3 regions of the Pantoea sp. RCC30.1 genome follow, and region 3 is predicted to be linked to each of the others. Evidence: predicted binding sites of a transcription regulator. Region 3 holds the regulator's gene; each other region holds the start of a gene.
The links. The regulator CRP, encoded in region 3, controls carbon source genes, mostly activating them, when cyclic AMP is high. The targets are predictions, from matches to a motif close to ATGTGANNNNNNTCACAT.
Positions count from the first base shown of each region.

Region 1: epd (erythrose-4-phosphate dehydrogenase) is a predicted target of CRP. The motif match lies at 2,202-2,219, and genes of this name have one in related genera.
Region 2: garD (galactarate dehydratase) is a predicted target of CRP. The motif match lies at 6,747-6,764, and genes of this name have one in related genera.

Region 1 is NZ_JBXUHX010000018.1:60,162-70,523, reverse strand. Features, by position in the region: gene tkt (transketolase) at 99-2,093, shown strand; gene epd (erythrose-4-phosphate dehydrogenase) at 2,409-3,428, shown strand; gene pgk (phosphoglycerate kinase) at 3,480-4,643, shown strand; gene fbaA (class II fructose-bisphosphate aldolase) at 4,749-5,828, shown strand; gene mscS (small-conductance mechanosensitive channel MscS) at 6,018-6,890, shown strand; gene argO (arginine exporter ArgO) at 7,024-7,647, shown strand; gene AC2LB6_RS16360 (oxidative stress defense protein) at 7,792-8,514, shown strand; gene AC2LB6_RS16355 (LysR family transcriptional regulator ArgP) at 8,547-9,452, opposite strand; gene rpiA (ribose-5-phosphate isomerase RpiA) at 9,635-10,294, shown strand.
Region 2 is NZ_JBXUHX010000023.1:48,253-58,614, reverse strand. Features, by position in the region: gene ppnN (nucleotide 5'-monophosphate nucleosidase PpnN) at 1-1,166, opposite strand, end outside; gene queF (NADPH-dependent 7-cyano-7-deazaguanine reductase QueF) at 1,336-2,181, opposite strand; gene syd (SecY-interacting protein) at 2,244-2,792, shown strand; gene AC2LB6_RS18155 (YqcC family protein) at 3,380-3,709, shown strand; gene truC (tRNA pseudouridine(65) synthase TruC) at 3,709-4,488, shown strand; gene AC2LB6_RS18145 (flavodoxin) at 4,501-4,947, shown strand; gene garD (galactarate dehydratase) at 5,015-6,574, opposite strand; gene AC2LB6_RS18135 (MFS transporter) at 7,148-8,509, shown strand; gene AC2LB6_RS18130 (enolase C-terminal domain-like protein) at 8,506-9,852, shown strand; gene gudD (glucarate dehydratase) at 9,863-10,362, shown strand, end outside.
Region 3 is NZ_JBXUHX010000004.1:200,707-211,068, forward strand. Features, by position in the region: gene AC2LB6_RS06110 (YccS/YhfK family putative transporter) at 1-1,311, opposite strand, end outside; gene crp (cAMP-activated global transcriptional regulator CRP) at 1,369-2,001, opposite strand; gene AC2LB6_RS06120 (OsmC family protein) at 2,305-2,709, shown strand; gene AC2LB6_RS06125 (phosphoribulokinase) at 2,975-3,844, opposite strand; gene AC2LB6_RS06130 (YheU family protein) at 3,906-4,124, opposite strand; gene AC2LB6_RS06135 (hydrolase) at 4,129-5,121, opposite strand; gene AC2LB6_RS06140 (LysE family translocator) at 5,203-5,805, shown strand; gene AC2LB6_RS06145 (LacI family DNA-binding transcriptional regulator) at 5,807-6,787, opposite strand; gene tauA (taurine ABC transporter substrate-binding protein) at 7,024-8,001, shown strand; gene tauB (taurine ABC transporter ATP-binding subunit) at 8,011-8,778, shown strand; gene tauC (taurine ABC transporter permease TauC) at 8,775-9,602, shown strand; gene tauD (taurine dioxygenase) at 9,599-10,362, shown strand, end outside.

The sequences.
Region 1 (10,362 bases), on a different contig from region 3:
CATGTACATTGATGGGCAACTTTTTCCTTGTTTTGCCCGGTAACTCATTAATAACAATAAGTTAAGGTGCGAAGCATTAATCCGACCTGGAGTAGAAAATGCCCTCTCGTAAAGAGCTTGCCAACGCCATTCGTGCGTTAAGTATGGATGCAGTACAGAAAGCGAAATCGGGACATCCGGGTGCCCCAATGGGCATGGCGGACATCGCTGAAGTACTCTGGCGCGGCTACCTGAACCACAACCCAACCAATCCGCTGTGGGCTGACCGCGACCGTTTCGTGCTCTCTAACGGTCACGGCTCAATGCTGATCTACAGCCTGCTGCACCTGACCGGCTACGATCTGCCACTGAGCGAGCTGGAAAACTTCCGCCAGCTGCACTCTAAAACTCCAGGTCACCCGGAATATGGCTACACCGTGGGCGTTGAAACCACTACCGGTCCGCTGGGGCAGGGCATCGCGAACGCCGTCGGCTTCGCCATTGCTGAGCGCACGCTGGCAGCACAGTTCAACCGTCCGGATCATGACATCGTAGACCACAACACCTATGTCTTCATGGGCGATGGCTGCATGATGGAAGGTATCTCGCACGAAGTCTGCTCACTGGCGGGTACGCTGAAGCTGGGCAAACTGGTTGCGTTCTATGATGACAATGGTATCTCTATCGATGGTCACATTGATGGCTGGTTCACCGATGACACCGCTAAGCGCTTTGAAGCTTACGGCTGGCACGTAGTGCGCGGCGTGGATGGCCATGATGCAGATGCAATTGCTAAAGCGATCGACGAAGCGAAAAGCGTCAGCGACAAGCCTTCACTGCTGATGTGCAAAACCGTTATCGGCTTCGGTTCACCGAACAAAGCGGGCACCCACGATTCACACGGCGCACCGCTGGGCGATGACGAAGTGGCACTGACCCGCAAACAGCTGGGCTGGAACCACGCACCCTTCGTTATTCCATCTGACATCTACGCTGAGTGGGACGCGAAAGAAGCGGGCAAGGCGAAAGAAGCTGCATGGGATAAGAAATTCGCTGCGTATGCGCAGGCACATCCTGAACTGGCTGCCGAGTTTAAGCGTCGCGTGAGCAACGAACTGCCTGCTAACTGGCACGAAGAGTCTCAGAAATTCGTTGAGCAGCTGCAGGCGAACCCGGCGAAGATCGCCAGCCGTAAAGCCTCTCAGAATGCTATCGAAGCCTTTGGTAAAATCCTGCCGGAATATCTGGGCGGTTCAGCCGACCTGGCACCGAGCAACCTGACTATCTGGTCTGGCTCAAAGCCAATCAACGAAGATGCTGCAGGTAACTACATCCATTACGGCGTGCGCGAGTTCGGTATGACCGCCATCGCCAATGGCCTGGCGCTGCACGGCGGCTTCCTGCCTTACACCGCCACCTTCCTGATGTTCGTTGAATATGCGCGTAACGCAGCGCGTATGGCGGCACTGATGAAGATCCGTCAGATCATGGTCTACACCCACGACTCTATCGGTCTGGGCGAAGATGGCCCGACGCATCAGCCGGTTGAGCAGATGGCGAGCCTGCGTACCACACCAAACATGAGCCTGTGGCGTCCATGTGACCAGGTTGAATCCGCAGTGGCGTGGAAATATGCTATCGAACGTCAGGATGGCCCGACGGCGCTGATCTTCTCCCGTCAGAACCTGGCGCAGCAGGAACGTGATGCTGTACAGCTGGCTAATGTGACGCGCGGGGGTTACGTGCTGAAAGATTGCGACGGTACACCTGAGCTGATTCTGATCGCAACCGGTTCAGAAGTTGAACTGGCTGTCGGTGCCTGGGACAGACTCACCAGCGAAGGCCGCAAAGTGCGCGTGGTCTCTATGCCGTCAACGGATGCTTTCGACAAGCAGAGCGATGAGTACCGTGAATCTGTACTGCCTAAAGCGGTCAGCGCTCGCGTTGCTATCGAAGCGGGCATCGCTGATTACTGGTTCAAATACACCGGCCTGAACGGCGCCATCGTGGGTATGACCAGCTTCGGCGAGTCTGCTCCTGCGGATCAGCTGTTCACGTTGTTTGGCTTTACCGTCGACAACGTGGTCGCGAAAGCGAAAGCGCTGCTGGCGTAAAAACCGGCCGGGCGGGTCTGCTCCCGTCTGGCAGTGAAATTAAAGGGACGAGCCTTTCGTCCCTTTTGTTTTTTTATTCCTTCAGTAATAAACGTTACAGGCTTAAATTTGTGACGCAGATCCAAATTTAAGCAGTCAGATTGATCGCAATCATTCCTGTTATTCCTTCCTTCTATTATTCTGGCTGAACCGTTTCAGTCGCCGGGCACACCGCCCTGATTTCGGACAATGCCGGGTAAGAATCTCCTGTACAAAGTGCAGTGAAACGCTCAGGCTAACGGCACGTTTTTTTCAGTCTGACGTGGCAGGAGAGAAATGACGGTACGGGTAGCGATAAATGGTTTTGGCCGGATTGGACGCAACGTCCTGCGCGCGCTCTATGAGACGGGCCGACGTGCAGAGATCACCGTGGTCGCGATTAACGAGCTGGCAGAAGCCACCGGTATGGCGCACCTGCTGAAATACGATACCAGCCATGGCCGTTTTGCTTTCGATGTCCGCCAGGAGCGTGATGTTATGTGGGTGGGGGGCGATACCCTGCGCATTTTGCACCGTGCAGAAATAGCCGATTTGCCATGGCGTGAACTCGATGTGGATGTGGTGCTGGACTGTACCGGCGTCTATGGATCACGGGCTGATGGCGAAGCCCATCTGCAGGCTGGTGCCAAAAAAGTGCTGTTCTCTCATCCCGGCGGAAACGATCTCGACGCCACCGTCGTGTTCGGTGTTAACCAGCAGGATCTGACCGCCAGCGACCGCATCGTTTCCAACGCTTCCTGTACTACCAACTGCATTATCCCGGTCATCAAACTGCTGGATGATGAGTTTGGTATCGAATCCGGCACCGTCACCACGATCCACTCGGCGATGCACGATCAGCAGGTGATCGACGCCTATCACAGCGATCTGCGCCGGACCCGCGCCGCCAGTCAGTCGATCATCCCGGTGGATACCCGTCTGGCGGCCGGCATTACCCGTATTTTTCCGAAATTCAACGATCGCTTTGAGGCGATAGCCGTTCGCGTCCCGACGATTAACGTGACGGCCATTGATCTCAGCGTTTCTGTGCATAACGCGGTAACGGCGTTTGACGTTAACACCTTGTTGCGAAGCGCGGCAGAAGGGGCATTTCGTGGTATAGTTGACTACACGGAATTACCGTTAGTCTCAGTAGATTTTAACCATGATCCGCACAGTGCCATTGTGGACGGAACACAAACGCGGGTCAGCGGTCAACACCTTATCAAGACACTGGTCTGGTGTGACAATGAATGGGGCTTTGCTAACCGAATGCTCGACACGACGTTAGCGATGGCCGCAAGCGGTTTCAGGTAAGACGCGGTTTGCGTCTGGCAAAACTTATGAGAATCAACGAGAGGATTCACCATGTCTGTAATTAAGATGACCGATCTGGATCTGGCTGGTAAACGCGTTCTGATCCGTGCCGATCTGAACGTACCAGTTAAAGAAGGTAAAGTGACGTCTGATGCACGTATCCGTGCTTCTCTGCCAACCATTGAAGCGGCGTTGAAACAGGGCGCGAAAGTAATGGTTACCTCTCACCTGGGTCGTCCGACCGAAGGTGAATACAACGAAGAGTTCTCGCTGCTGCCGGTAGTTAACTACCTGAAAGACAAGCTGAGCGGCACCACCGTCACCCTGGCAAAAGATTACCTCGATGGCGTTGAAGTCGACGCTGGCGAGCTGGTTGTGCTGGAAAACGTTCGCTTCAACAAAGGCGAAAAGAAAGATGACGAAGCACTGTCTAAAAAATATGCGGCCCTGTGCGACGTATTCGTGATGGACGCGTTTGGTACTGCGCACCGCGCGCAGGCTTCTACCCACGGCGTTGGCAAATTTGCCCCTATCGCCTGTGCCGGTCCGCTGCTCTCTGCAGAACTGGAAGCACTGGGTAAGGTCATGAGCAACCCTGAGCGTCCGCTTGTGGCTGTAGTAGGCGGTTCTAAAGTCTCTACCAAATTTGACGTGCTGCAGTCTCTGGTCAAAATCGCGGACACCGTGATTGTAGGCGGCGGCATCGCGAACACCTTCGTGGCCATCGACAACAATGTCGGTAAGTCACTGTATGAACCCGACTTCGTTGAAGCGGCTAAAGGCCTGCGCGATCAGCACGGTATCCCGGTTCCAACTGACTCACGCGTCGGCACAGAATTCTCTGAAACTGCGCCAGCAACCGTGAAAAAGGTTTCGGAAGTGGCGGATAACGAAGAGATTATGGACTTCGGCGATGAAACCGCTCAGGCCATGGCTGCCATCCTGAAGGATGCGAAAACCATCCTGTGGAACGGCCCGGTAGGCGTGTTTGAATTCCCTAACTTCCGTAAAGGCACCGAGATCGTGGCTAACGCCATTGCAGACAGCGATGCTTTCTCTGTTGCAGGCGGCGGCGATACCTTAGCGGCTATCGACCTGTTCGGCATCGAAGACAAAATTTCCTACATCTCTACCGGCGGCGGCGCGTTCCTTGAGTTCGTGGAAGGCAAAAAACTGCCTGCAGTTGCTATGCTGGAAGAGCGTGCGAAGCAGTAATCCTTTGGGGGCGATGCCACGCGGCATCGCCTGAAGTCTTGCCCGTCTGGGCGTTTAAATCGACGTTCCTCAAGGGGAACAACGGTCACGAAACAGGACACAATCATGTCTAAAATTTTTGATTTCGTAAAACCCGGCGTTGTCACTGGTGATGACGTACAGAAGATCTTCAAAGTTGCGAAAGAGAACAAATTCGCACTGCCAGCCGTAAACTGCGTCGGCACCGACTCTATCAATGCGGCACTGGAAGCAGCGGCGAAAGTCAAAGCGCCAATCATCATCCAGTTCTCAAATGGTGGTGCTGCATTTATCGCCGGTAAAGGCTTCAAGACTGACAAACCACAGGGCGCGGCAATCTTCGGCGCTATCGCGGGTGCACACCATGTTCACCTGATGGCTGAGCAGTATGGCGTGCCGGTTATCCTGCACACTGACCACTGTGCCAAGAAACTGCTGCCATGGATCGACGGTCTGCTGGATGCGGGTGAAGAGTACTTCCAGAAAAACGGTAAGCCACTTTTCTCTTCTCACATGATCGACCTGTCAGAAGAGTCACTGGAAGAGAACATCGAGATCAGCAGCAAATATCTGGCACGCATGGCGAAACTCGACATGACGCTGGAAATCGAACTGGGCTGCACCGGTGGTGAAGAAGATGGCGTTGATAACAGCCACATGGACGCTTCTGCCCTCTACACCCAGCCAGAAGATGTGAACTACGCATACGAAAAACTGAATGCTATCAGCCCGCGTTTCACCATTGCGGCATCATTCGGTAACGTTCACGGCGTTTACAAGCCAGGTAACGTGAAACTGACCCCAACCATTCTGCGCGATTCGCAGAAATATGTGTGTGAAAAACATGGTCTGCCGCACAACGCGCTGGACTTCGTTTTCCACGGCGGTTCAGGTTCTTCTGCTGCAGAAATCGAAGAGTCTATCAGCTACGGCGTGATCAAGATGAACATCGATACCGATACCCAATGGGCAACCTGGGACGGCATCCTGCAGTACTACAAAAAGAACGAAGGCTATCTGCAGTCGCAGCTGGGTAACCCGGAAGGCGCTGACAAGCCAAACAAAAAATACTACGACCCACGCGTCTGGCTGCGTTCAGCCCAGGCCTCAATGGTCGTGCGTCTGGAGCAGGCTTTCAAAGAGCTTAATGCTGTCGACGTGCTGTAACTGAATAGTCGTTACCGTACAAAAAAGGCCCGAAAGGGCCTTTTTTTATGCACAATTTCTGGAAAAATCCCCTTAAACGTCCCACGGTTTGGCGCTTAAGAAGATAATTGATTACCCTTGGTGGCAGGGTGTCGGATTACATCTGGCAGTTTTTCATTCCCGGTGGGGATCTAACAACAGGGCTTATTAATGGAAGATTTACACGTCGTCGACGGCTTAAATAACGCAGGTAACTGGCTGGTTCGCAATCAGGCGCTGATCATCAGCTATGCCGTGAATATCGTTGCCGCTATCGCCATCATCATTATCGGGATGATTATCGCCCGTATTATCTCTAATGCCGTGAATCGCGTGCTGCGCGCCCGTCACATCGATGCGACCGTGGCGGACTTCCTCTCTGCGCTGGTGCGCTATGGTGTTATCGCCTTCACCATCATCGCGGCGCTGGGACGTATCGGTGTGCAGACTGCCTCGGTGATTGCCGTGCTGGGTGCTGCGGGTCTGGCCGTGGGTCTGGCGTTGCAGGGGTCGCTCTCTAACCTGGCTGCAGGCGTCCTGCTGGTCACCTTCCGTCCGTTCCGCAGCGGCGAGTTCGTTGATCTGGGCGGCGTAATGGGAACCGTGCTGCAAGTGCAGATTTTCTCCACCACGCTGAGAACGGCAGACGGCAAAATTGTAGTGGTGCCCAACGGCAAGATCATCAGCGGTAATATCGTTAATTTCTCGCGTGAGCCGGTACGTCGCAATGAATTTATCATTGGCGTGGCTTACGAGGCGGATGTAGATGAAGTGATCGCCTTACTGAAACAGGTGGTTGAATCGGATAGCCGCGTGCTGAAAGAGAAGGGGGTTCAGATCGGTCTTAACGAACTGGCAGCATCCTCAATGAACTTCGTGGTGCGTTGCTGGAGCAACAGCAGCGATCTGCAGGACGTCTACTGGGATCTGCTGAAGAACTTCAAGCGTGCGCTTGATTCAAAAGGCATCGGCATTCCTTACCCGCAGATGGATGTGCATCTGCATCAGACATTCTCGTCTGAAACCGCAGAAACGCAGGTTTAGCCGCAGTAATCTTTAAATGGGCGGCCTCTGTCGCCCATTAATGTTGCTAATGGCAGATTAATTCTTTCAATTTCCGCTAATCATCCTCTCTCTCTATACTTCCCCACATCTGACCATGTGAGGACATAATTCTGTGATATCTCTCTACTTTCAGGGGCTTGCCTTGGGTGCTGCGCTAATCCTGCCGCTGGGGCCACAAAACGCGTTTGTGATGAATCAGGGCGTGAAGCGTCAATACCATCTGATGACGGCGGCACTTTGCTCGCTGAGCGATATTCTGCTGATATGTGGCGGCATCTTTGGCGGCAGCGCCTTACTGAGCCAGTCTCCTCTGCTGCTGATGGTGATCACCTGGGCGGGTGTGGCGTTTCTGTTTTGGTATGGCTGGGGTGCGCTGCGTAGCGCCTTTCGTGGTGACGCCGATCTGGCGGATGGCGAGCCGTTAAAGCAGAGCAGGGGACGCATTATCGCGACGCTGCTGGCGGTAACCTGGCTCAATCCGCACGTCTATCTCGACACCTTTGTGGTGCTGGGCAGTCTTGGCGGTCAGTTGCCTACCACCACAGCGCGTCAGTGGTTCGCGCTGGGTACTATCAGCGCGTCGATCCTCTGGTTCTTTGGTCTGGCTTTGCTGGCCGCGTGGCTCTCACCACGCCTGCGCACCGCCAAAGCCCAGCGCATTATTAACCTGCTGGTGGGTGCAGTGATGTGGTTTATCGCCCTGCAACTGGCGCGCCAGGGGATTGCCGGTTTTTGATCTCAGCCTCGATCCGTGGCGGTAATTGCCGCGCTGCGGGCGAACTTTTGCCATAATGACCACTCAAAGCATGGCGCATACCGATGCGCTTTTGGGCTTCGCCGGTTGGAAGCCGTCATAGTGACCTTTTCAAGGAGGACTTTCATGAAACTGAAAGCATTGGCTCTGGCCGCAATCATGAGCGCCGGGGCATTGCCTGGCGTATACGCTGATGAGTTACCGAACGGACCGCACGTGGTGACCTCAGGCAAGGCAACGGTCGATGCACGTCCCGATATCGCGACGCTCTCTATCGTGGTGAACGTGTCGTCAAAAGATGCCGCAGATGCAAAGAAGCAGGCGGATAGTCGGGTTGCGCAGTACTTCGATTTTCTGCAGAAAAACGGCATTGAGAAGAAAGATATTGATGCGGCTAACCTGAGCACGCAGCCAGAGTACGATTACACCAAAGAGGGTAAATCGGTACTGAAAGGCTACCGTGCGGTGCGTCAGGTACAGGTCACCCTGCGTCAGCTGGACAAGCTGAATGATCTGCTGGACGGGGCGCTTAAGTCTGGTCTGAATGAGGTGCGCAGCGTTGAGTTAGGCGTGGCAAACCCGGAAAGCTACAAAGAGCAGGCGCGTAAAGCAGCGATCAAAAACGCGACTCAGCAGGCATCCGAACTGGCTGAAGGCTTTAATGCGAAGCTGGGATCGATCTACAGCATTCGTTATCAGGTTGCCAACTATCAGCCGATGCCAATGAACCGCATGTATAAAGCGGCTGCAGCGGCAGATACTACGGCGCAGGAGACTTACGATCAGCAGAGCATCAACTTTGACGATCAGGTAGATGTGGTGTTTGAGATAAAGCCCAACACGCCATAATGCAAAACGGGGCTTTCGCCCCGTTTTTGTTTTCAGGCTGCCACGTCATCCTGACGCAGCACCCGATGTCCATGCGCAATCAGCGCATCGGTTACCCGACGCATTAACCGGCTTTCCGGCGCAAACCGATGCCAGTAGAGCATCCGGCGCTGATACAGACCCGGCGTCAAATCGATTAACTCACCGCTCGCCAGCTCACGCTCAATCTGCAGATGCGGGATCATACAGCAGGTCGAACCCTGCCGCGCCATCTGCACAAAGGCTTCAGAGGAGTTCACGATGTGGCAGGGAACGCTACCGGGTGAAAGGTCAAAGTTCTGCTGCAGAAAGGCCTGATGCATATCATCAAGATGATCAAAGGCTACCGCAGGCGCTTTCAGCAGGGCAGAGCGGGTGACGCCATTGGGGAAGAAGCGATCGGCAAAGTCGCGCGATGCTACAAAAAGGTAGTCGAGCGCGCCGAGCTGATCTACCAGGCAACTTGGCAGTGGCTGCGGCTGAATACTCACCGCGCCCACTACTTCACCCCGACGCAGGCGCTCCTGGGTGCGGGTTTCATCTTCGACCTGCAGATTCAGGCGGACGGGGGAATCTGCCAGCACATCTTTCAGCGCAGGCAGCAGCCAGGTCGCCAGACTGTCGGCGTTGACCGCCAGCGACAGCAGCAGCGGCGTAGTACCACTGTTCTCATCGCCCAGCCACTCCTCTTCCAGCAGCTCCACCTGATGCAGCAACGCCAGCAGTTTCTGACCCTGTTCGGTCGGACGCGGCGGCACGGTACGCACCAGCAGCGGCTGCCCAAACAGGTTCTCCAGCTGCTTAATACGCTGTGAAACCGCCGACTGAGTGATACACAACTTCTGTGCGGCACGCTCAAATCCGCGTTCGCGGATCACTGAATCCAGCGCCTGAAGCGTTCGATAATCCGGGCGTTTCATTATTCTTCTCTCTCCTTCAGGGTGGATGTCACTATGCCACAAAAGTGTCACCTGTGATGGCTCTCTTGTTTTTTGTGGGCTGGCTTCCAAAGCGATAAATCCACGTCGGTCAGCCGAGCATTTTCAGCAAGCCTTGTTTTATACTACGCGCACTTCGTTGTCGCACAGGTTTTAAACATACCATGACCCAGGATGAACTGAAAAAAGCTGTTGGCTGGGCTGCACTTGAGTACGTGCAGCCGGGCACCGTTGTTGGCGTAGGCACCGGATCCACCGCTGCCCACTTTATCGATGCGCTTGCCACGGTCAGGCATCAGATCGAAGGTGCCGTCTCCAGCTCAGATGCCTCCACCCAGAAGCTGAAAAGCCTGGGCATTCAGGTGTTCGACCTGAACGAGATTGATGTGCTGTCGGTGTACGTTGATGGCGCGGATGAGATCAACCCACAGATGCAGATGATTAAAGGCGGCGGCGCGGCGCTGACGCGTGAAAAGATTGTGGCTGCAGTGGCTGAGACCTTTATCTGTATCGCTGACGCCTCAAAAGAGGTGGATGTACTGGGCCGCTTCCCGCTGCCGGTCGAAGTGATTCCGATGGCGCGCAGCTATGTGGCGCGTCAGCTGGTGAAAATGGGCGGCTTACCTGAGTATCGTCAGAACGTGGTCACGGATAACGGCAACATTATTCTCGATGTGCATAATCTGCGCATTCTCGATCCGATTGAGCTGGAAAAAGCCATCAACGCCTTACCTGGCGTGGTCACTGTCGGCCTTTTTGCCGCGCGCGGAGCCGATATCGCGCTGATTGGCGGGCCTGATGGAGTGAAAACCATTAAAAAATGATCTGTCTGGCGCCGCAAAGGCGCCGGTTATTTCTGCCTGCAAATCATCTTTTCTCGCGCTGGTGAAAT
Region 2 (10,362 bases), on a different contig from region 3:
CGCAGGTCAGCAGCCAGCTTTTCGGGTGGCTGATTGGTGTAAAGATTGAGATTCGCCATATTTTCATGGGTTGGCAGGAACGGCACCTGCAGATCGGGTTCAATGCGAATAGACCAGTTAAAGCTGTAAGCATCGCCGGTTTCGCGACGATTTTCTTTTACCTGCGGCATCGCTTTCTTCATCAGACGCGCCACTTCGGCTGCATCGTTGATGATGATCTGATAATGCTTACGCGCCTGTTCACCCAGCGTGTTAACAATGAAATCATCAAGCACGCGGAAGTAGTCGGCGCTCTCTTCCGGCCCGGTCAGGATCAGCGGTAATACCTGATCGCTGTTCTGCGGATTCATCAGGATGCCCAGCAGATAGAGCAACTCTTCTGCGGTCCCTACGCCGCCCGGGAAAATGATGATGCCATGGGCGATGCGCACAAAAGCTTCCAGACGTTTTTCGATGTCCGGCATGATGATCAATTCATTCACCAGCGGATTCGGCGGTTCAGCCGCAATAATGGAAGGTTCGGTCAGGCCGATAAAACGGCTGTCACGATAGCGCTGCTGAGCATGGCCTACTGCGGCCCCTTTCATTGGCGCTTCCATCACGCCAGGTCCGCAGCCGGTACAGATGTTCAGCTCACGCAGTCCAAGCTGAGTACCGACATTGCGGCAATACTGGTACTCAACGGCGTTGATCGAGTGACCGCCCCAGCACACTACGGTGTTGGGATACTCGCCGATGTGCAGTGCCCGCGCGTTACGCAGAATGGAAAACACGGTGTTGGTGATCGTGGCGGAGTCATTTTCTTCAGCCGCAGTGAACCGACCCGGCATGTTGAGCTGACCGCTGACAAACAGGATGTCACGCAGCACCGCAAACAGGTTAGCCTGCAGTGAACGGATGATGCGGCCATCCACAAACGCCTCTTCCGGTGGATTGATCAGCTCCAGTTTGACGCCGCGCTCACGGCGCAACACATTGATGTCGAAATTTTCAAAGCGGGAGAGCAGCTCCTGGCTGCTGTCAGTCTGGCTGCCGGAGTTAAGCACGGCAAGAGAACAGTTGCGAAACAGCTGGTAGAGGTCGCTGCTGGCTGTGCGCTTGAGCATATCGACTTCCAGCTGTGAAAGCAGATCCATTGAGCCAAGAGGGCTGATATGGGTAATCAAATGAACTCCTTTACACCCGCCTGGGTGCGTGTTGGCACTGCAACGGCAGTGACGAAAATCCCTGGTCGGCAACCCACAGGTAGCCGCCATCACCAGAGTAGCCTTGTCGGCCCGCACAGCTCAAGCGGAACTACGCTTCCTGCACGCAGCCTGCGAGAAGTCTCGCAAACTACTGACGAACCAGCCGTGAAAAACCGGGTGAGAAGGGCACGTTGGTGCGCCACGGGTTGATATCCAGCCCGCCACGACGGGTATAGCGCGCATAAACCGTCAGCGCTTCCGGATGGCAAAAACGCATCACATCATTAAAGATGCGCTCGACGCACTGTTCGTGAAATTCATTGTGCTGGCGGAATGAGACCAGATAGCGCAGCAGCGCTTCACGGTCGATACGCGGGCCTTTGTAGCGGATCATTACCGAGCCCCAGTCAGGCTGATTGGTAATCAGGCAGTTTGACTTGAGCAGGTGGCTGACCAGCGTCTCCTGTACGATTTCGCTGCCTGTAGCATCCGCCAGATAATCAGCATTGAAGCGGTAATCCTCGATGGCGATATCCTGCTCATCAATGCAGCTCCCCTCAAAATGACCGATGGGCTGACCTTCTATCTCATTGAGACGGAACAGCGCGACCCGGGCTTCACCTTCTGCACAAGCACTCAGATCCCGCTCCAGCGTCTGACGAACCTCGCCCCAGTCAGCAAAGCGGGTCTGGTTGAAGCTGTTCAGGTAAAGCTTGAAGCTTTTCGACTCGATAAGATTGCGGCTCTGCGCGTCCAGCACCACTTCGCCGACGGCAACCTGAGGCAAACCTTTGCTGTTGAGCCACGAGAGTTCATACAGGGTCCAGATATCGCTGCCGGTAAAGGGCAGGCTGTCGGGAAACAGACCAAGCGGTTCACGGTTCAGACTGCGTGGCACCGACTGCAGTAAGCTGTTGTCATACTGATCGTGATAGGCTGTGGGTTTGCCCAGCGTCAGGTTGCTGAGTGCCTGATCCTGTTCGTGAGTAGTCATTGCAGTTACCACCAAAATTTATCAAAGTGGCTAAGTGTAACCCATCAGAAGTGAGAATATGAATGATGCAGCAAACTGCCGCCGCGTTGCGCGACTTTACCTCCCGATACTGCCAGCACTGGCTTCAGCAGGCAGGGCATGGGCCGGCCAGCAGCGATCTCTTTGGCGTCGCGTCTCCCTGTGCCCTGGAGGATCGCGATCAGCGGGTCGTCTGGCAGCCGCAGCCGTTTAGTCTGCCCCCGACGCTGGATGCGATTGAGCGGGCAATCGACATCCAGCTCCAGCCGTCGATCACGGATTTCTATACCACACAGTTTGCCGGGGATATGCAGGCCCGTTTTGGTGAGAATCAGCTGACTCTGTTGCAGGTGTGGAGTGAAGAGGATTTCCTGCGGTTACAGGAGAATCTGATTGGGCATCTGGTAATGCAGCGCCGCCTGAAACAGTCGCCTACGCTGTTTATCGCCACCACCGAGTCAGAACAAGAGATTATCTCGCTTTCTAATCTCAATGGCGAAGTGATTCTGGAGCAGCCCGGTGGTAAACAGCGTGTGATATTAGTGGAAACACTTGAGATATTTCTTAAGTCATTACAACCGGTTATCATCTGAGTTGCAGTGATTGACTGCCGGCCTTGTGAGACATCTCTTACATCTGCTGTGAGAGATCGCCATATAACAGGTGAGACATCCGGAAGGCTGGGATGTAAAAATATTGTGAATCATCAACTTAATGGCGTTTATCTGAATTTACGCAGCACATTTCGTAAAGTTCTGCTGTGAGTACCTTGTGCGCATAACGAGTTCTGTCAAAATGTTTCGCACTGCAGGACGCTCAGGAAACAGATATCGTCAGGATGATGATAAGCCATGAGGCAGGAACGTAACGGAGCTTACGGCACACGGAAGGTTTCAGGACGAAACAGGATCGCTCAGGATTGAGTAAGGGACACCTCCAGGGTGGAGAATGAGAACCCCTCAGAAGAGGTGGTGGGCCAGGACGCTAAGGATACATCAGGACGATGCGCGACAGGAGTTCGCACTGGACAAGTTGTCATGGAAGAGCAGGGAGCATAAACGTAGCAGGATGGCTGCAAACGAACCGGGAGCACTGTTTATACAGTGCTCCCTTTTTTTGTGCCTGTGCCAACAAGTGATATGCTTGCCGCCCATTTTTGACTGCTCGCTGGAGGTGGCGCATGACGCCTGAACAATTGATTACGCAACGGCTGGAGCAACTGGAAGCGGTGATGCGTGAGCACCATCTCTGGCAGAGTACCCCGCCGGCCGAGGGGGCGCTCGAGAGCCGTGAACCCTTTTGCCTGGATACGCTGGAGCCGCTGCAGTGGCTCCAGTGGGTGTTAGTCCCGCGGATGCATGCCCTGATTGCGGCCCGACATCCGTTACCGCAAAACTTTGCCGTTGCCCCCTATTATGAGGTGGTGCTGGTGCCTGACCAGCCGGGTATTGCGCCGCTGTTGCTGACCCTGCGTCAGCTGGATACGTTGATCAAGGATGCTGCCCACTGATGCTGGAGATACTCTATCAGGATGAGTGGCTGGTTGCCGTCAACAAACCCAGCGGCTGGCTGGTTCATCGCAGCTGGCTGGATCGCCATGAAACGGTGTTTGTGATGCAGACCGTTCGTGATCAGATCGGACAGCATGTTTTTACCGCGCATCGGCTGGACAAGCCTACTTCAGGCGTGCTGCTGATGGGGCTTTCAAGTGAAGTCGGACGTCTGCTTTCCCTGCAGTTTGAACAGCACCAGATGCAGAAAACCTACCACGCCGTGGTACGCGGCTGGCTGGAGAGCAGCGGGACGCTCGACTATCCGCTGGTTGAAGAGCTGGATAAAATTGCTGACAAGCACGCCACTGAAGCTCGCACTGCACAGCCTGCGGTTACCGATTATCAGTCACTGGCCACCGTTGAGATGCCGGTCGGCATTGGTCGTTATCCCACGTCGCGTTACAGCCTGGTTGAAATGGCCCCTAAAACCGGTCGCAAGCATCAGCTGCGTCGCCATATGTCACACCTGCGTCATCCGATTATTGGTGATTCCGCGCACGGTGACCTGCGTCAGAACCGGGGAGCCGCCGAACATTTCGGCGCTAACCGATTGATGCTGCACGCCAGCAGCCTGGCATTGACCCATCCGGTGACCGGTGAACCTTTGCTGATTCGCGCCGGACTGGATGGCGTCTGGCAGAACCTGATGAATCAGTTTGGCTGGCAGGATCAGATTCCTGAGGTGCCGCGGGTTGAGTTTGACGCAGCGCCAGGACAGGATAACGTTTCAGAATAAGGGAGAAAGCAGATGGCAAAGATTGGCATTTTTGTGGGTACGGTATACGGCAATGCACTGCTGGTGGCGGAAGAAGCGGAGCCGTTACTGCAACAGCAGGGACACAGCGTCACCGTATTTGATGATCCGACGCTGGCTGACTGGCAGAATTATGCCAGCGATGTGGCGTTAATCGTCACGTCAACCACAGGGCAGGGCGATTTCCCCGACACGATTTCAGGTCTGTTCCATGCGATTAAAGATAAGCTGGGTCATCAGCCCGCGCTGCGCTACGGCGTGATTGCATTGGGTGACAGCAGTTATGACCATTTCTGTGGCGCGGGTAAAACCTTTGATGCGCTGCTGCAGGAGCAGGGCGCGCAGCGGGTCGGTGAGGTATTACTGGTTGATGCCACTGAAAATCCTGAGCCGGAAGCGGTGACTTCTCCGTGGGTTGAAGCCTGGGGCGCGCAGCTCTGATAGCGACGCCAGGCTTATCTCTGCCTTAGCAGCATCAGGATAAGCCTGGCGTGCATGTCCCGCGATATCAGGTGACAGGTGCCGGGTTAAACACCGCCAGCTGATTACGGATACCCCAGCGATCGGACCAGGTCTGCTTCCTGCCGCTGGCAATGTCCAGAATCAACTCAAACAGTCGCCATCCCACCTGCTCAATACTCTCTTCACCCGTCGCAATCGTTCCGGCATTGATGTCCATCAGATCGTGCCAGCGCTCTGCCAGCGCATTGCGCGTCGCCATCTTGATCACTGGAATTGCGGCCAGACCGTAAGGTGTGCCGCGCCCGGTAGTGAACACCTGCAGAGTAATACCCGACGCCAGCTGCTGCGTACCGCAGACAAAATCGCTGGCGGGCGTCGCCGCATAAATCAATCCACGCAGCGTAGGCCGCTGACCGGGCGAGAGCACTTCGACAATGGCGCTGCGGCCCGATTTGGCGATCGACCCAAGTGCTTTTTCCACCACATTTGCCAGCCCGCCTTTTTTATTGCCCGGCGACGGATTAGCGCTGCGATCGGTCTGGCCCTGGTCGAGGTAATTGTCATACCAGGCCATCTCCTCCAGTAAGCGCTTACCAACTTCCTGATTAATCACCCGTGGTGTCAGCAGGTGAATGGCATCACGCACTTCTGTCACTTCCGAGAACATCACGGTAGCGCCGCAGCGCACCAGCAGATCAGAGGCGAAGCCCACTGCCGGATTCGCCGTCACGCCCGAGAACGCATCGCTGCCACCACACTGCATGCCGACAATCAGTTCTGCCGCGGAGCAGGTTTCACGCTGGCGCTGATTGAGCCGCTGGAGATGACGTTCCGCCACCTGCAGAATCTCATTCACCATTGCACCGAAACCCACCAGCTTTTCATCCTGCAAACGCACGATGTCATGATCGTCCAGCGAAATCGCCTGTACGTCAGGTGTGCCGGTCAGCAAACGTTCCGGCTGCAACTTTTCACAACCCAGACTGACGATCATCACTTCGCCGCCAAAATTGGCATTCAGCGCCAGGTTATGAATAGTGCGAATTGGCACGACTGCAGCCGGTGCGTTGATCGCCACGCCGCAGCCATAAAGATGGTTAAGGGCGACCACGCCATCGACATTCGGATAGCGCGGCAGTAGATCCCGTTCAATGATCTGCACGACATGATCCACCACACCCGCTACGCAGTGGACGCTGGTGGTGATGCCGAGGAGATTACGCGTACCCACGCTGCCATCCGCATTGCGGTAACCCTCAAAGGTGTAACCGTCCAACGGCGGCAAATCAGGCGGAACCTGCGTGGCTAACGGCAGACTCTCCAGCGGAGGGGCCTCCGGCAGCGCGACAAGAGACTCATCAATCCAGCTACCCTGGGCAATATCCCGTAATGCATAGCCTATGACTTCGCCATAACGCACGATCTCTGCACCCTGATTAATCGCGCTCAGCGCCACTTTGTGGCCCTGCGGCACATGCTCTGTGAGTGTCAGGCCATCCGCAAACTGCGTGCCGGCTGGCAGACCCAGATTGTTGACCACAATCGCCACGTTGTCGTGCTCATGGACTTTGATATAGAGCGGTTGTTCATCTGTTTTGGGGTTCATCGCTCACCTTCCTGTCTGTCGTACCGTACTTGTGCGGCACGCTGTAATGTTCTGACCTGTCACACGCTTGTTTGCCAGCTTCAGTATAGGGAGGCGGGTCAAGGGGCGCATTGTGCAAATGACCACCATTAAGTTAATTCAACCGGCTGTTTTGAGTCGATTATCCAAAAGCAAGTGAAGAGCCTCACAAACAGCGGGTAGAAGCGTTATTCAGGGCAGATTTCGACCGGGTATTTGCCACTTTCGTGAGCCACACCGCAGGGTTTTGTGCATCCGCCATACATTCACTTCTATAAATCGGTTATTCCAGGGCGATGCGCCAATGTGCTCACCAAAGGCTGTTCTTATACTGAGTTCCGTTAGCCAAAGTCAGGTTATCTGTCACGACGTATTACTCATCCGCAGAGGTTGAAGAGGCGCATCACTGCCGCTTCTGACTGCAGCCGGATGAATAAATAAAGGTTTGCCAAAACAACAAGATCGCCGTGTTTAACCCAACTTCTCTCTGATACCCAACGCGATGTGTATGCAGTCAGAGCGAATGTAGCTCACGCTATATTTCAGGAGTGCATCATGAATAGTTTCAGCCAGACAGCGGAAACGGTGCAGAAACGCACCAATGCCCGTTACTGGATTGTGGTGATGTTATTTATCGTCACCTCATTCAACTACGGCGACCGTGCAACCATTTCGATTGCCGGTTCGGCGATGTCCAAAGATATCGGCCTTGATTCGGTCGGACTGGGCTATATCTTCTCTGCCTTCTCATGGGCGTACGTTATTGGTCAGATTCCGGGCGGCTGGCTGCTCGATCGCTTCGGCTCAAAACGCGTCTACTTCTGGAGTATCTTTACCTGGTCGCTGTTTACCTTCCTGCAAGGGTTCGTCGATCTATTCAGCGGCTTCGGCATCATCATGTCACTGTTTATTCTGCGTTTCCTGGTCGGTCTGGCCGAAGCACCTTCCTTCCCGGGCAACAGCCGCATTGTGGCTGCCTGGTTCCCGGCGCAGGAGCGCGGCACGGCGGTAGCGATCTTCAACTCGGCGCAATACTTCGCCACCGTCATCTTCGCACCCATTATGGGCTGGCTGGTCTCTTCTGTGGGCTGGGCGCACGTATTCTGGTTCATGGGCGGCCTGGGCATCATCCTCAGTTTCATCTGGCTGAAAGTCATCCACGATCCTACCGATCACCCTGGCGTGAACAAGGCTGAACTGGAGTACATGGAGCAGGGTGGCGCGCTGATCAACATGGATGTGAAAAAGGATAGCCGCAAAGTGAGCTGGAGCGAGAAGTGGTTCCAGATCAAACAGCTACTGACGTCACGCATGATGCTGGGCATCTACCTCGGTCAATATTGTGTTAACGCCTTAACCTACTTCTTTATTACCTGGTTCCCGGTCTATCTGGTGCAGGCGCGCGGCATGTCGATTCTCAAAGCGGGCTTTATTGCTTCGATTCCGGCAGTGTGCGGCTTCCTCGGCGGCGTACTGGGCGGGGTGATTTCTGACTGGCTGATGCGTAAAACCGGCTCGCTCAATATCGCACGTAAAACGCCTATCGTACTCGGCATGCTGCTCTCCATTTCGATGGTGATGTGTAACTACACGGATACCGAATGGGTGGTGGTGTTCTTTATGGCACTGGCGTTCTTTGGTAAAGGCATCGGTGCGCTGGGCTGGGCGGTAATGGCGGATACCGCGCCGAAAGAGATCAGTGGTCTGAGCGGCGGCTTATTCAACATGTTCGGTAACTTCTCTGGCATCGTGACCCCTATCGCCATCGGCTACATCATTGCCACCAGCGGATCCTTTGAAGGCGCGCTGGTCTATGTCGGCATTCATGCCTTTGTCGCGGCATTTAGTTTCCTGGTCATTGCTGGCGATATCAAACGTGTCGAACTGAAAACCTGGCCCGGTAAGGACGCATTATGAATACACAAAGTTCGCCCGTGATTACTGAGATGCAGGTTATTCCGGTCGCCGGTTATGACAGCATGCTGCTCAATATTGGCGGTGCGCACAACGCCTGCTTTACCCGCAACATTGTGGTTCTCACCGACAGCGCCGGTCACACCGGCGTCGGTGAAGCCCCCGGCGGCGACACCATCTATCAGACGCTGGTAGAGGCGATCCCGCAGGTGAAAGGCCAGCAGATTGCCCGAATGAACCGTCTGGTGCAGCAGGTGCACAAGGGGAATCAGTCGGCTGACTTCACTACCTTTGGTAACGGCGCCTGGACCTTTGAACTGCGGGTCAATGCGGTGGCTGCGCTTGAAGCGGCACTGCTCGATCTTCTGGGACAGTGCCTGGGCGTACCGGTGGCTGAACTGTTGGGGCCGGGCAAACAGCGCGATGAAGTCACGGTGCTGGGCTATCTGTTCTATCTCGGCGACCGTCGCAAAACCGACCTCCCTTATCTGAGTGGTGATCAAGCCAGCCATGACTGGTATCACCTGCGTCATCAGGAAGCGCTGACTAGCGATGCCGTGGTGCGGCTGGCTGAGGCGGCACAGGATAAGTACGGCTTTAAAGATTTCAAGCTCAAAGGTGGCGTGCTCCCCGGCGAGCAGGAGATCGCCACGGCGACAGCCCTGAAGCAGCGCTTTCCCGACGCCCGCATCACGGTCGATCCCAATGGGGCCTGGCTGCTGGATGAGGCGATAACGCTGTGTAAAGGGATGAAGGATGTGCTGAGCTACGCTGAAGATCCATGCGGCGCAGAGCAGGGCTATTCCGGGCGTGAGGTGATGGCCGAGTTCCGGCGCGCAACTGGCTTGCCCGTCGCCACAAATATGATCGCCACCAACTGGCGCGAGATGAATCATGCAGTAATGGTCAATGCGGTCGATATTCCGCTGGCGGATCCTCACTTCTGGACGCTGAGCGGGGCCGTGCGGGTTGCACAGCTGTGCGATGAGTGGGGACTCACCTGGGGCTGCCACTCCAATAACCACTTTGATATTTCACTGGCGATGTTCACCCATGTTGGTGCAGCGGCGCCAGGCAATCCTACCGCGATTGATACCCACTGGATCTGGCAGGAGGGCGATCAGCGCCTGACCAAAAATCCGCTGCAAATCCGCAACGGGAAAATTGCCGTACCGGATGCGCCTGGCCTGGGCATTGAGCTCGACTGGGAGCAGGTAAACAAAGCCCATCAGCTTTATCAGTCACTGCCCGCCGGTGCGCGTAACGACGCCACAGCGATGCAGTATCTGGTCCCCGGCTGGACTTTTGATCGCAAGCGTCCGGCATTTGGCCGGGCAACAGCATAAGGAGCAGGAGATGAGTTCAACACCGAAAGTGACCGCCATGCAGGTTATCCCGGTCGCAGGCTACGACAGCATGCTGCTGAACCTCAGCGGCGCTCATTCGCCATTCTTTACCCGCAATATTGTGATTATCAAAGATAACGCCGGACACACCGGCGTCGGCGAAATTCCGGGCGGCGAGAAAATCCGCCAGACGCTGGAAGATGCCGCCTCACTGGTGATCGGTAAAACGCTGGGTGAGTACAAAAATACCCTCAGCCTGGTGCGCACCACCTTTGCGGACCGCGATGCGAACGGGCGCGGTAGCCAGACGTTTGATCTGCGCACCACGATCCATGTGGTGACCGGCATTGAAGCGGCGCTGCTTGATCTGTTGGGCCAGCACCTGGGGGTTAACGTCGCCTCGCTGCTGGGCGACGGGCAGCAGCGCGACCGCGTTGAGATGCTCGGCTACCTGTTCTACATCGGTGACCGCAATAAAACGTCGCTCCCTTATCACAACCAGCAGAACGA
Region 3 (10,362 bases):
TACCGACTCCGGCACCGCCATGCGCAGCGTCGCGGCCGCGATGACCAGACCAGCAAAGGTGCCCAGCGCCCTATGCTGGATGCGGACACGGGTGGCGCTGTAGCCGTTCTGGCTGACGAACATAATGGTCATCAGGATCCAGTAGGGTTTGGGGATGTTGAAGAATAGCGCCAGCGCGCTGCCCAGCATCAGCATTACCGCAAAGCGACCGGCAGTGCGCAGTGCCGACGAGCGAAACGAGAGATAACTGCGCAGCGCCGGTAACAGCGGCAGACGACGCTGGCGATCCGCCATCAGATCGCGTTGATACAGCGGTTTCTGGGTGCGCAGGACACGCGCAATGCGGTTGAAGTGGTAAAGGCAGAAGTTACCCACCGGATTGTCGGGATGCTGATGGGCGATCTTCTCCAGCGCACCGAGCTGTTTATCCATCGCAAAGCGATCGGGGAGCTGGTGATAAAGGATGTTATCCGCCAGCACCCGCAGCCGGGCAGAGATGGTTTTGGCGTTCCAGCGGATCACCGCTTCGGCATGGCTCTGTTCGACCAGCTTCTGCACCTCTTCCGGCCGATGCAGGCTGACGGAGATATGCTCCTGCAGATCCAACGCCACCTGAAAGGCGCGCGTCAGCCTCTTATGGCTGTGATCGCGGCTTGCCGACAACATGTGCATCTGCTGATAGCAGGTGTTGATCAGATCGACCACTTTCTGCTGACGAGCCAGCAGCGGCGGCAGCGCCTTTTCCGGATCGGTGAGCTGCGTGAGCAGGGTATATTTGGCGTCGCAGTAGTTAGCCAGCTCACGATAGATCAGGCTGAGGCTCTCGCGCATCGGCTGCTCTTTCCACAGCCAGAACCAGAACCAGTTGAACAGCCCATACCAGAGCGTACCGCCGATATAGAGCAGCGGGGTGACATAGATGGGCATGCGGCCAATCAGGCTGAGGGTGAAGATGGCGGCGATAAGGGTGCCGGGCAGCAGGCGGCCATGCAGCGGGCTGATTTCACCGGTGACGCCCAGCAGCAGAGGCATAGCGAAGAGGATCAGCGGCAGTGGAATCGCATGCAGGGTAAGCCACTGAATCAGAAAGCTGCCGAGGGCAAACAGGCTGCCGCCAACAATCAGGCGTTTGAAGAAGCGTTTGTGTGGGGTATCCAGACCGGCGATGTTGCAGCAGGCGGGCACTAACGAGAACAGCAGACCTTTTTGCAGGTCGCCAGCTAGCCAGCCCAGCGCTACCGGCAGACAGAGCACCAGCGTTTGCCGCAAAGCGTAGTTAACTTCAGGATGGTAAATGATTCGACGCCACATCGGCCCAACACAAACAATAACGGCGTGATGTTGCCATCACGCCGTGGGTGACAGGAATTAGCGGGTGCCGTAAACGACGATGGTTTTGCCGTGTGCGGAGATCAGATTCTGATCTTCCAGCATCTTCAAAATACGGCCCACGGTTTCGCGTGAACAACCAACAATCTGGCCAATTTCCTGACGAGTGATTTTAATTTGCATACCGTCGGGATGCGTCATGGCATCTGGCTGCTTCGCCAGGTTGAGCAGGGTCTGTGCAATGCGTCCGGTTACGTCGAGGAAAGCGAGGTTACCCACTTTTTCAGACGTGACCTGCAGGCGACTCGCCATCTGCGCTGAGAGTCGCATCAGGATGTCGGGGTTAACCTGGATCAGCTGACGGAATTTCTTGTAGGAAATCTCCGCCACTTCGCACGCGCTTTTCGCACGTACCCAGGCGCTGCGCTCCTGGCCTTCTTCGAAGAGGCCAAGCTCACCAATAAAATCGCCCTGATTCAGGTAGGAAAGAATCATCTCTTTGCCTTCTTCATCTTTAATCAGAACCGCGACGGAACCTTTCACGATGTAGTAAAGCGTTTCTGCTTTTTCACCTTGGTGAATCAGCGTACTTTTGGATGGATACTTGTGAATATGGCAATGGGACAGGAACCATTCGAGTGTAGGGTCTGTTTGCGGTTTGCCGAGAACCATTCGCTATTATCCTCTGTTGTAATCGTGCCCAAAATACAGGGGGCAGTTTTCCCTGTCAGGCGGTGAAAGCTTCAAGCGTTTCCATTTCAGGAAATTATTCGGGCCGCATCAGGCGCAGTGCGCATCATTCTTCCCGGCTTCGCCATCGGGTGACGAAAAATATTTTCAGCACTGTTTGTAGCACAGCTTTTGCCGACTGTCTTCTGTTGTCTCGCTTCAGCTAAGAGTGGATTTCTCTGGATTGCTGTTTACCAGGCGAAAGCGTACTCTTGCGAGAAAACTGCGTATTCCGGAGCAAAAATCATGCAGGCAAGAGTGAAATGGGTAGAAGGGCTGACATTCCTCGGAGAATCCTCATCCGGCCACCAGATACTGATGGATGGCAATTCGGGTGATAAAGCGCCCAGCCCAATGGAGATGGTGCTGATGGCGGCTGGCGGATGCAGCGCGATTGATGTGGTATCAATTCTGCAAAAAGGCCGCAACGATGTGGCTGATTGTGAAGTAAAACTGACCTCAGAACGTCGTGAAGAGGCGCCGCGAATCTTTACGCACATCAACCTGCATTTTATCGTGAGTGGTAAAGCGCTCCAGGATAAAGCGGTCTCACGCGCGGTGGATCTTTCTGCTGAAAAATATTGCTCTGTGGCCATTATGCTGGGTAAAGGTGTGACGATTACGCATAGCTATGAAGTGATTGAGCTTTAGTAGCCGCAAGGGTCATTGCCGACCTGCTAACTTCACTTCCAGTATCTGATGCAGGTTGCTTTAAGACTGTGCCTGCGCAGGAAACCGGGTCAGATCGGAAAGTCGTTTAAGCCAATCCCTGGCCGCTCGGCCCGCGCCTTCCCTGGCGCGGGACGCTTTCCTCTTCTGGCCCGGTTCCCTGCGTGTTAAGCTTTTTCGCTGCTGTCAGATTCATCCTGCATTGGCATTGGCATTGGCATTAGTCTGGAAAGGCCCTTTTGACCTCTTACTCTATCCGTTTACCTTCCATCAGCCGCTTCACCAGAGGCCCCATGATCAACTCCATCGCCAGCCCCATTTTGCCGCCCGGCACGACCAGCGTATTGATATGCGAGATAAACGAACCCTGAAGCATCGCCAGAAGGTAGGGGAGGTCGATATCGTCCAGCGCCTGAAAGTGAATCACCACAAAGCTCTCATCCAGTGAAGGAATAGCGCGGGCAGCGAAGGGGTTTGAGGTATCGACGGTCGGGACGCGCTGAAAGTTGAGGTGAGTGCGTGAGAACTGCGGCGTGATGAAGTTGATGTAATCCTCCATCGAGCGCACCACGGAATCCATTACCGCTTCACGTGAATGACCGCGCTCGCCAGTGTCGCGCACCAGCTTCTGAATCCACTCCAGGTTAACAATCGGTACCACGCCCACCAGCAGATCGACCTGTTCGGCCACGTTGTGCTGCGCCGTCACCACGCCGCCGTGCAGTCCTTCATAGAAGAGAATGTCGGTGTTCTGCGGCAGCGGCTGCCAGGGCGTAAAGGTGCCGGGCACCTGATTCCACGGCACTGCTTCATCGTAGGTGTGCAGATATTTACGCGACTGGCCCTGTCCGCTTTGACCATACTCTTTAAAGCTCTGTTCCAGCAGGCCAAAGTCATTGGCTTCCGGCCCGAAATAGCTGACATGACGTCCTAAATCGCGCGCCTTACGAATCGCCATATCCATTTCAGGGCGGGTAAAGCGGTGAAAGCTGTCACCTTCCAGCTCGGCCGCATGAAGATCGAGCTGCTGAAAGATTTTGCGAAACGCGAGGCTGGTGGTGGTGGTTCCTGCGCCGCTGGAACCGGTCACCGCGATAATGGGATGACGTGCAGACATAGAAAAGCTCCCTGTGAGGTCGGGCGATGAGCATTGTTATCATGAAATGGTGCCGGGTGCATCAGCCACGAAATTCTTTGCGTGGCATGATATTGACCGATTCATGCAGTTCCGACCACACCAGCACCACTTCGCCGGTTTCCAGCTGGCGTCGTACATCAGCCACCTTGTCCAGCAGGCTGCGTTCCTGTTCGCCATAGTCCGTGCCTTCGCGCAGCACAAAGGTTTCAATCAGATTTTCAAGGGTCTCAGGTGAGACCTGTTGCCAGGGAATAATCACGAGATCAGTTATCCAGAAAAGGGGTGAGCCACTGCGGGATGCGCTGTTCCAGCCACATTTCAGGCTGGCGTAACGTGCCGCCGACAAAACCTACGTGGCCGCCGTGGGGTGTCAGTTGATAAGTAATAGTGGCAGATAATTGGCTGCTGTGCGGAATGACCTCATCACTCATGAAGGGATCGTCTTTGGCGTGAATGATCAGCAGCGGTTTCTCTGCGTGCTTCAGCCAGGGCATGGCGCTGGCACGATGATAGTAATCGGCTGCATCGACAAAGCCGTGGGCGCGGGCAGTAATCGCATCATCAAAATCGCGGAGTCGTCGCAGCGCTTTCAGTTGCGCCAGATTGACCGGCAGCGTGTCCGGCCAGGCGTGCAGTTTGCGGCGGGCATTTTTCTTGAGCTGCGCCAGCAAATAGTATTGATAGAAACGTGAGAAGCCGCGTTCCAGTTTCACGCTGCACGGTTCCAGCAGCAGCGGGGCGGAGACAATCACGGCTGCATCCACCTCAGCGGCTGCGCCCTGCTGGCCCAGCAGGCAGCCCAGCATGTTGCCGCCCAGCGAGAAACCGACGGCAGCGGTGGAAACGTGGCCCCAGCGGGTGCGCAGCCAGTGCAGGAAGAAGCGGGCATCTTCAGTTTCGCCCGAGTGATAGATGCGATTGAGCCGGTTAGGTTCGCCGCTGCAGCCGCGAAAATGCATGACCACGGCCAGCCAGCCGCGCGCGCGGCAAATGTTCATCAGGCCATGAATATAGGGGCTGTGAAAGCTCCCCTCCAGCCCATGGAACAGCACGACGCGTGGTTTATGTTGCGCCAGTTGTGGATCTTCGCTCCAGGCGAGATCGACGAAGTCGCCATCCGGCAGATCGAGTCGCTGCCAGTGAGGAGCAAAGGTGGTACGCCGACGTAACAGGCGCGGCAGCATCGTCTGCAGGTGCGCGTTGCGCAGACTGTCAGGTGGTGTGAAGTACTCGTTTTCCGGTCCGGTAAATTTCATGTGTTAAAAGCTTGTCTGTTCCATATCACACTGTTAGCTTCGATAAGTTTTTTCTTGCAGGGTAAGGAGTACCCGATTGCCATGGAACTGAGTCTTTTCTTATCAATGTTGGGATTTCTTTGGGTTGCGGCCATTACGCCGGGTCCCAATAATATGTTACTCACTGCCTCGGGCGCTAATTTTGGCTTTCTGCGCACCATTCCGTTGATGATTGGCATCATGATCGGCATGCAGGTGATGCTGCTGATGGTGGCCTTTGGCGTAGGCGGTCTAATCCTGCTCTACCCTTCGCTGCACCTGGTGCTGAAAATCGCCGGTAGCCTCTATCTGCTCTGGCTCGCGTGGAAAATTGCTACCGCCAGTTATGAAAAACTGGAAACTGACCAGGCGCCGGATGCGCCGATGCCGTTCTGGCAGGGTGGGTTGCTGCAGCTGATCAATCCCAAGGCCTGGCTGATGGCGCTGGGCGCGGTCGCCAGCTTCAGTCTGTCCGGTGATGCGTATCGCCATTCGGTGGTGGCGATAAGCGTCGGTATGTTTCTGGTTAATCTGGTCTCGGGCGTGATCTGGATGGGATTTGGCGCGATGATCGGCCGCATTCTGCGCAGCCGCCGCGCCTGGAAAATCTTTAACCTCGCCATGGGGCTGCTGACCGCCGCCTGCGTGCTGTTAATCTGGCACTAAGTCAGCTGGACGCGCGTTCAACGCGCGTCCAGGGCAGCACCTCACGGATCACTGGCGCGTTCGGGTTGCGGATTTTCTGCAGCAGCAACTGAACGCTGCGCGCGCCCAGCTGGTTCATCGGCTGCTCGATGGTGGTCAGCGGGGGATTGAGGCTGCGGGTAAACGGCACGCCATCAAACCCGACCACCGCCAGATCTTCCGGCACGCGCAGACCCGCTTCCAGTGCTGCATGAACCACGCCCACCGCCAGCACATCTGAAACCGCAAACACTGCATCTGGCCGTTCCGGCAGTGCCATGAGTTCTCTCAGTGCCTGGCTGCCTGCCTCACAGGAGATTTCGTGGGTATAAGCGATGCCAGACCACGCATATCCCAGCTCTTCAATCGCCTGCCGGTAGCCCTTTTCACGATGATGTGAGTAGAGGTAACGCATATCGCCATTGACCAGCCCGATGCGTTTACGCCCTTTCCCCGCGAGATAATGGACGGTGTCGCGGGCTGCCTCCAGGTGATCAATGCTGACCGAGGAGGCGGGTATATCCGGATCAAATTCGCAGCACTGCACCCAGGGCGCACCGGCGATCAGCGCCTGCAAATCCGGTAAACCAGAGGCGGCATCCATGGTAATAACGCCATCCACCACTTTCCCGGTCAGCAGGGAGAGATAGGCGGCTTCCCGCTGGAGCTGTGAGGCGGAGTTACAAAGCAGGATGTGATAGCCGTGCAGTTCTGCTTCGGCCTCAATGCCCTGAACCACGCGCGAACAGAAAGGATTGGTAATATCCGAGATCAGCACCAGCAGCATGTGGCTTTGGGCCGTGCGCAGCTGACGTGCCAGTAAGTTGGGCTGATAGTCGCAGGCAGAGATTGCCGCCAGAACTTTCTCGCGCGTATCGGGCTTTACGCCGGGATGCGCGTTGAGAACCCGCGATACCGTGGCTTTGGAAACGCCAGCCAGCTGAGCGACTTTCTCGATCGACATCCGATTCACAGACCTTAACAGGCAATAATGGGGAACGCATATCAATAGCACAGGGACAATGTGAGCGCCTGACATTTTTGCTTACTTTAGCTATTTTCAGCATTTGCGATTTTCAGCTTAGTTTTGCAGATAGTGATCTAAGAACTTATTTCTATTAGGGATAATTTTTAATTCCTTTATGAAACTATTGCGCCCAGAGACACTGCCTTCACTATAAAAACGGTGGGGTAGTGATCATGGCAGCAACACGTTTAACTTTCTTAGCCGCAGCGCTGGCGCTGCTGGCATTTCGGGCTGATGCGGTCAATGTCACCGTGGCGTACCAGACCTCAGCCGAACCCGCGAAAGTGGCGCAGGCTGACAACAGTTTTGCAAAAGAGAGCGGGGCAAGCGTTGACTGGCGAAAGTTTGACAGCGGCGCAGGGGTATTACGCGCACTGGCTTCCGGGGACGTCCAGATTGGCAATATCGGTTCCAGCCCGTTAGCGGTCGCGGCGGCGCAGAAGCTGCCGATAGAAGCCTTTTTACTCGCCTCTCAGCTAGGTAATTCTGAAGCGCTGGTGGTGAAGAAGAACATCACCACTCCCAAAGATCTCATCGGCAAGCGCATCGCGGTACCGTTCATCTCCACCACCCACTACAGTCTGCTGGCTGCGCTGAAACACTGGGGCATCAAGCCGTCGCAGGTACAGCTGATCAATCTGCAACCGCCTGCGATTATTGCGGCGTGGCAGCGTGGCGATATTGATGGCGCTTACGTCTGGGCACCTGCGGTGAATGAACTGGAAAAACAGGGCAAGGTGCTGACCGACTCTGCGGAAGTAGGAAGCTGGGGATCGCCGACACTGGATGTCTGGGTAGTCCGCAAAGATTTTGCCGAACAGCACCCGGAAATCGTGACCGCCTTTGCCCGCAGCGCGCTTGATGCACAGCAGGCCTATCTTAACAGCCCCGACAGCTGGCTGAAGCAGCCCGATAACCTCAGCAAACTCTCTCGCCTCAGCGGTGTGCCGGAAGCGCAGGTGCCGGGTCTGGTGAAAGGCAATACCTACCTCACGGCGCAGCAGCAGGTTGAGCAACTGGGCAAGCCGGTCAATAAAGCGATCGTCGATACCGCCCAGTTCCTGAAAGCGCAGGGCAGAGTGCCGCAGGCTGATAACGACTACAGCAGCTATGTGACCTCCCGTTTCGTCGCGCCATTAGTTAAACCCTAAGGAGGCACTATGCTGCGCATCGCTCACCTTAATGCCCGTTATGCCGGACAGCCGGTATTGCAGGATATCAATCTGCAACTGGACAGCCATGAGTTGCTGGTGGTGCTCGGCCCTTCCGGCTGCGGCAAAACCACGCTGCTCAATCTGGTTGCCGGATTTCTGCCGGTGGAGTCGGGCAGCATCACACTGGATAACCAGCCGGTGACCGGGCCTGGTGCAGAGCGCGGCGTGGTGTTTCAGAATGAAGGTTTATTGCCGTGGCGCAACGTGCTGGATAACGTCGCTTTTGGCCTGCAGCTGTCGGGGATGTCGCGCCAGGCGCGCGAGGCCATCGCGCGGAAGCTCATCAGGCAGGTGGGGCTGGAAGGTGCGGAGAAGCGCGCCATCTGGCAGCTATCCGGCGGTCAGCGTCAGCGGGTAGGCATTGCGCGCGCGCTGGCCACCGATCCGCAACTCCTGCTGCTGGATGAGCCGTTCGGTGCACTGGATGCCTTTACCCGCGAGCAGATGCAGACCCTGCTGCTGACGCTGTGGCGCGACAGCGGTAAACAGATCCTGCTAATTACACACGATATAGAAGAGGCGATTTTCCTGGCCAGCGAACTGATTCTGCTGTCGCCAGGACCGGGCCGCATCGTGGAGCGACTGCGTCCAGGCTTTGGTCAGCGCTTTGCTGCAGGCGAGTCGTGCCGCAGCATCAAATCCGATCCGCAGTTTATCGCCCAGCGCGAATATGTGCTGAGCCGGGTATTTGATCAGCGGGAGGCGTTTGCATGAGCGCGTTAATCCACGACAAGTCTCTGCCGGTGCGCCGTCGTCTGCGCTGGCCGTTTTCAACTGCTTTTACGCTGAGCATGCTGAGTCTCTCTCTGCTGTTGCTGCTCTGGTGGGGCGTGACCGCGCTGGGTCTGATTGCTCCGCTGTTCCTGCCGTCGCCACAGCAGGTATTTAGCAAGCTGCTGCTGATTGCCAGCGCGCAGGGCTTTATGGATGCCACGCTGTGGCAGCATCTGGCCGCCAGCCTGACGCGGATGTTGATTGCGCTGACAGCGGCTGCTGCCATCGGCATTCCGGTGGGTATTCTGATGGGCCTCAGCCCGGTAGCTCGCGGGCTGCTCGATCCGCTGATTGAACTCTATCGCCCGATTCCGCCACTCGCCTATCTTCCGTTGATGGTGATCTGGTTCGGCATTGGTGAGACGTCGAAAATCCTGCTGATTTATCTGGCGATTTTCGCACCAGTGACACTCTCTACCCTGGCTGGAGTGCGTAACACGCAGCAGGTACGGATTCGTGCTGCGCGCTCGCTGGGGGCTAACCGCTGGCAGCTGCTGCGCTGGGTGATTCTGCCGGGCGCGCTGCCGGAGATTCTGACCGGTCTGCGCATCGGACTGGGCGTTGGCTGGTCAACGCTGGTAGCAGCGGAGCTGATTGCCGCCACGCGGGGCCTCGGTTTTATGGTGCAGTCAGCGGGAGAATTCCTCGCCACCGATGTGGTGCTGGCGGGTATCACAGTGATCGCCTTTATCGCTTTTAGCTTAGAACTCGGGCTTCGCACGTTGCAGCGCCGTCTGACGCCCTGGAGTGGAGAACAATCATGAATGAACGTCTGAGTTTTACCCCGCTTGGTCCTTATATCGGCGCGCAGGTCTCAAACCTGGATGTCTCTCGCCCATTAAGTGATGCGCAGTTTGAGCAGCTTTATCATGGCCTGCTGCGTCATCAGGTGCTGTTTCTGCGTGACCAGAAGATTACGCCGGAACAGCATCGTGCGCTGGCGATCCGCTTTGGCGACCTGCACATCCATCCGGTCTATCCGCATGCGGAGGGCGTCGAAGAGATTATCGTCCTCGATACCCATCAGGATAATCCGCCGGATAATGACAACTGGCACACCGATGTCACCTTTATTGAGACACCACCCGCTGTCGCGCTGCTGGCGTCAAAGGTGTTGCCGGAGGCGGGCGGTGACACGCTCTGGACCAGCGGCATTGCGGCTTACGAGGCGCTGTCGGAACCCTTTAAGCAACTGCTGGCAGGGTTGAATGCCGAGCATGATTTCAAAAAGTCGTTTCAGGAGTATAAGTACCGCAAAACCGAAGAGGAGCACCAGCGCTGGCAGCAGGCGGTGGCAAAACATCCACCGGTGCAGCATCCGGTGATCCGCACCCATCCGGTCAGCGGTAAAAAAGCGCTGTTTGTGAATGAGGGCTTTACCACGCGGATCGTGGATTTAAGCGAGAAGGAGAGTGATGCGGTGCTGGGCTTCCTGTTTGCGCATGCCACCAAACCGGAGTTTCAGGTGCGCTGGCGCTGGCAGCCAGACGATCTGGCTATCTGGGATAATCGGGTCACGCAGCA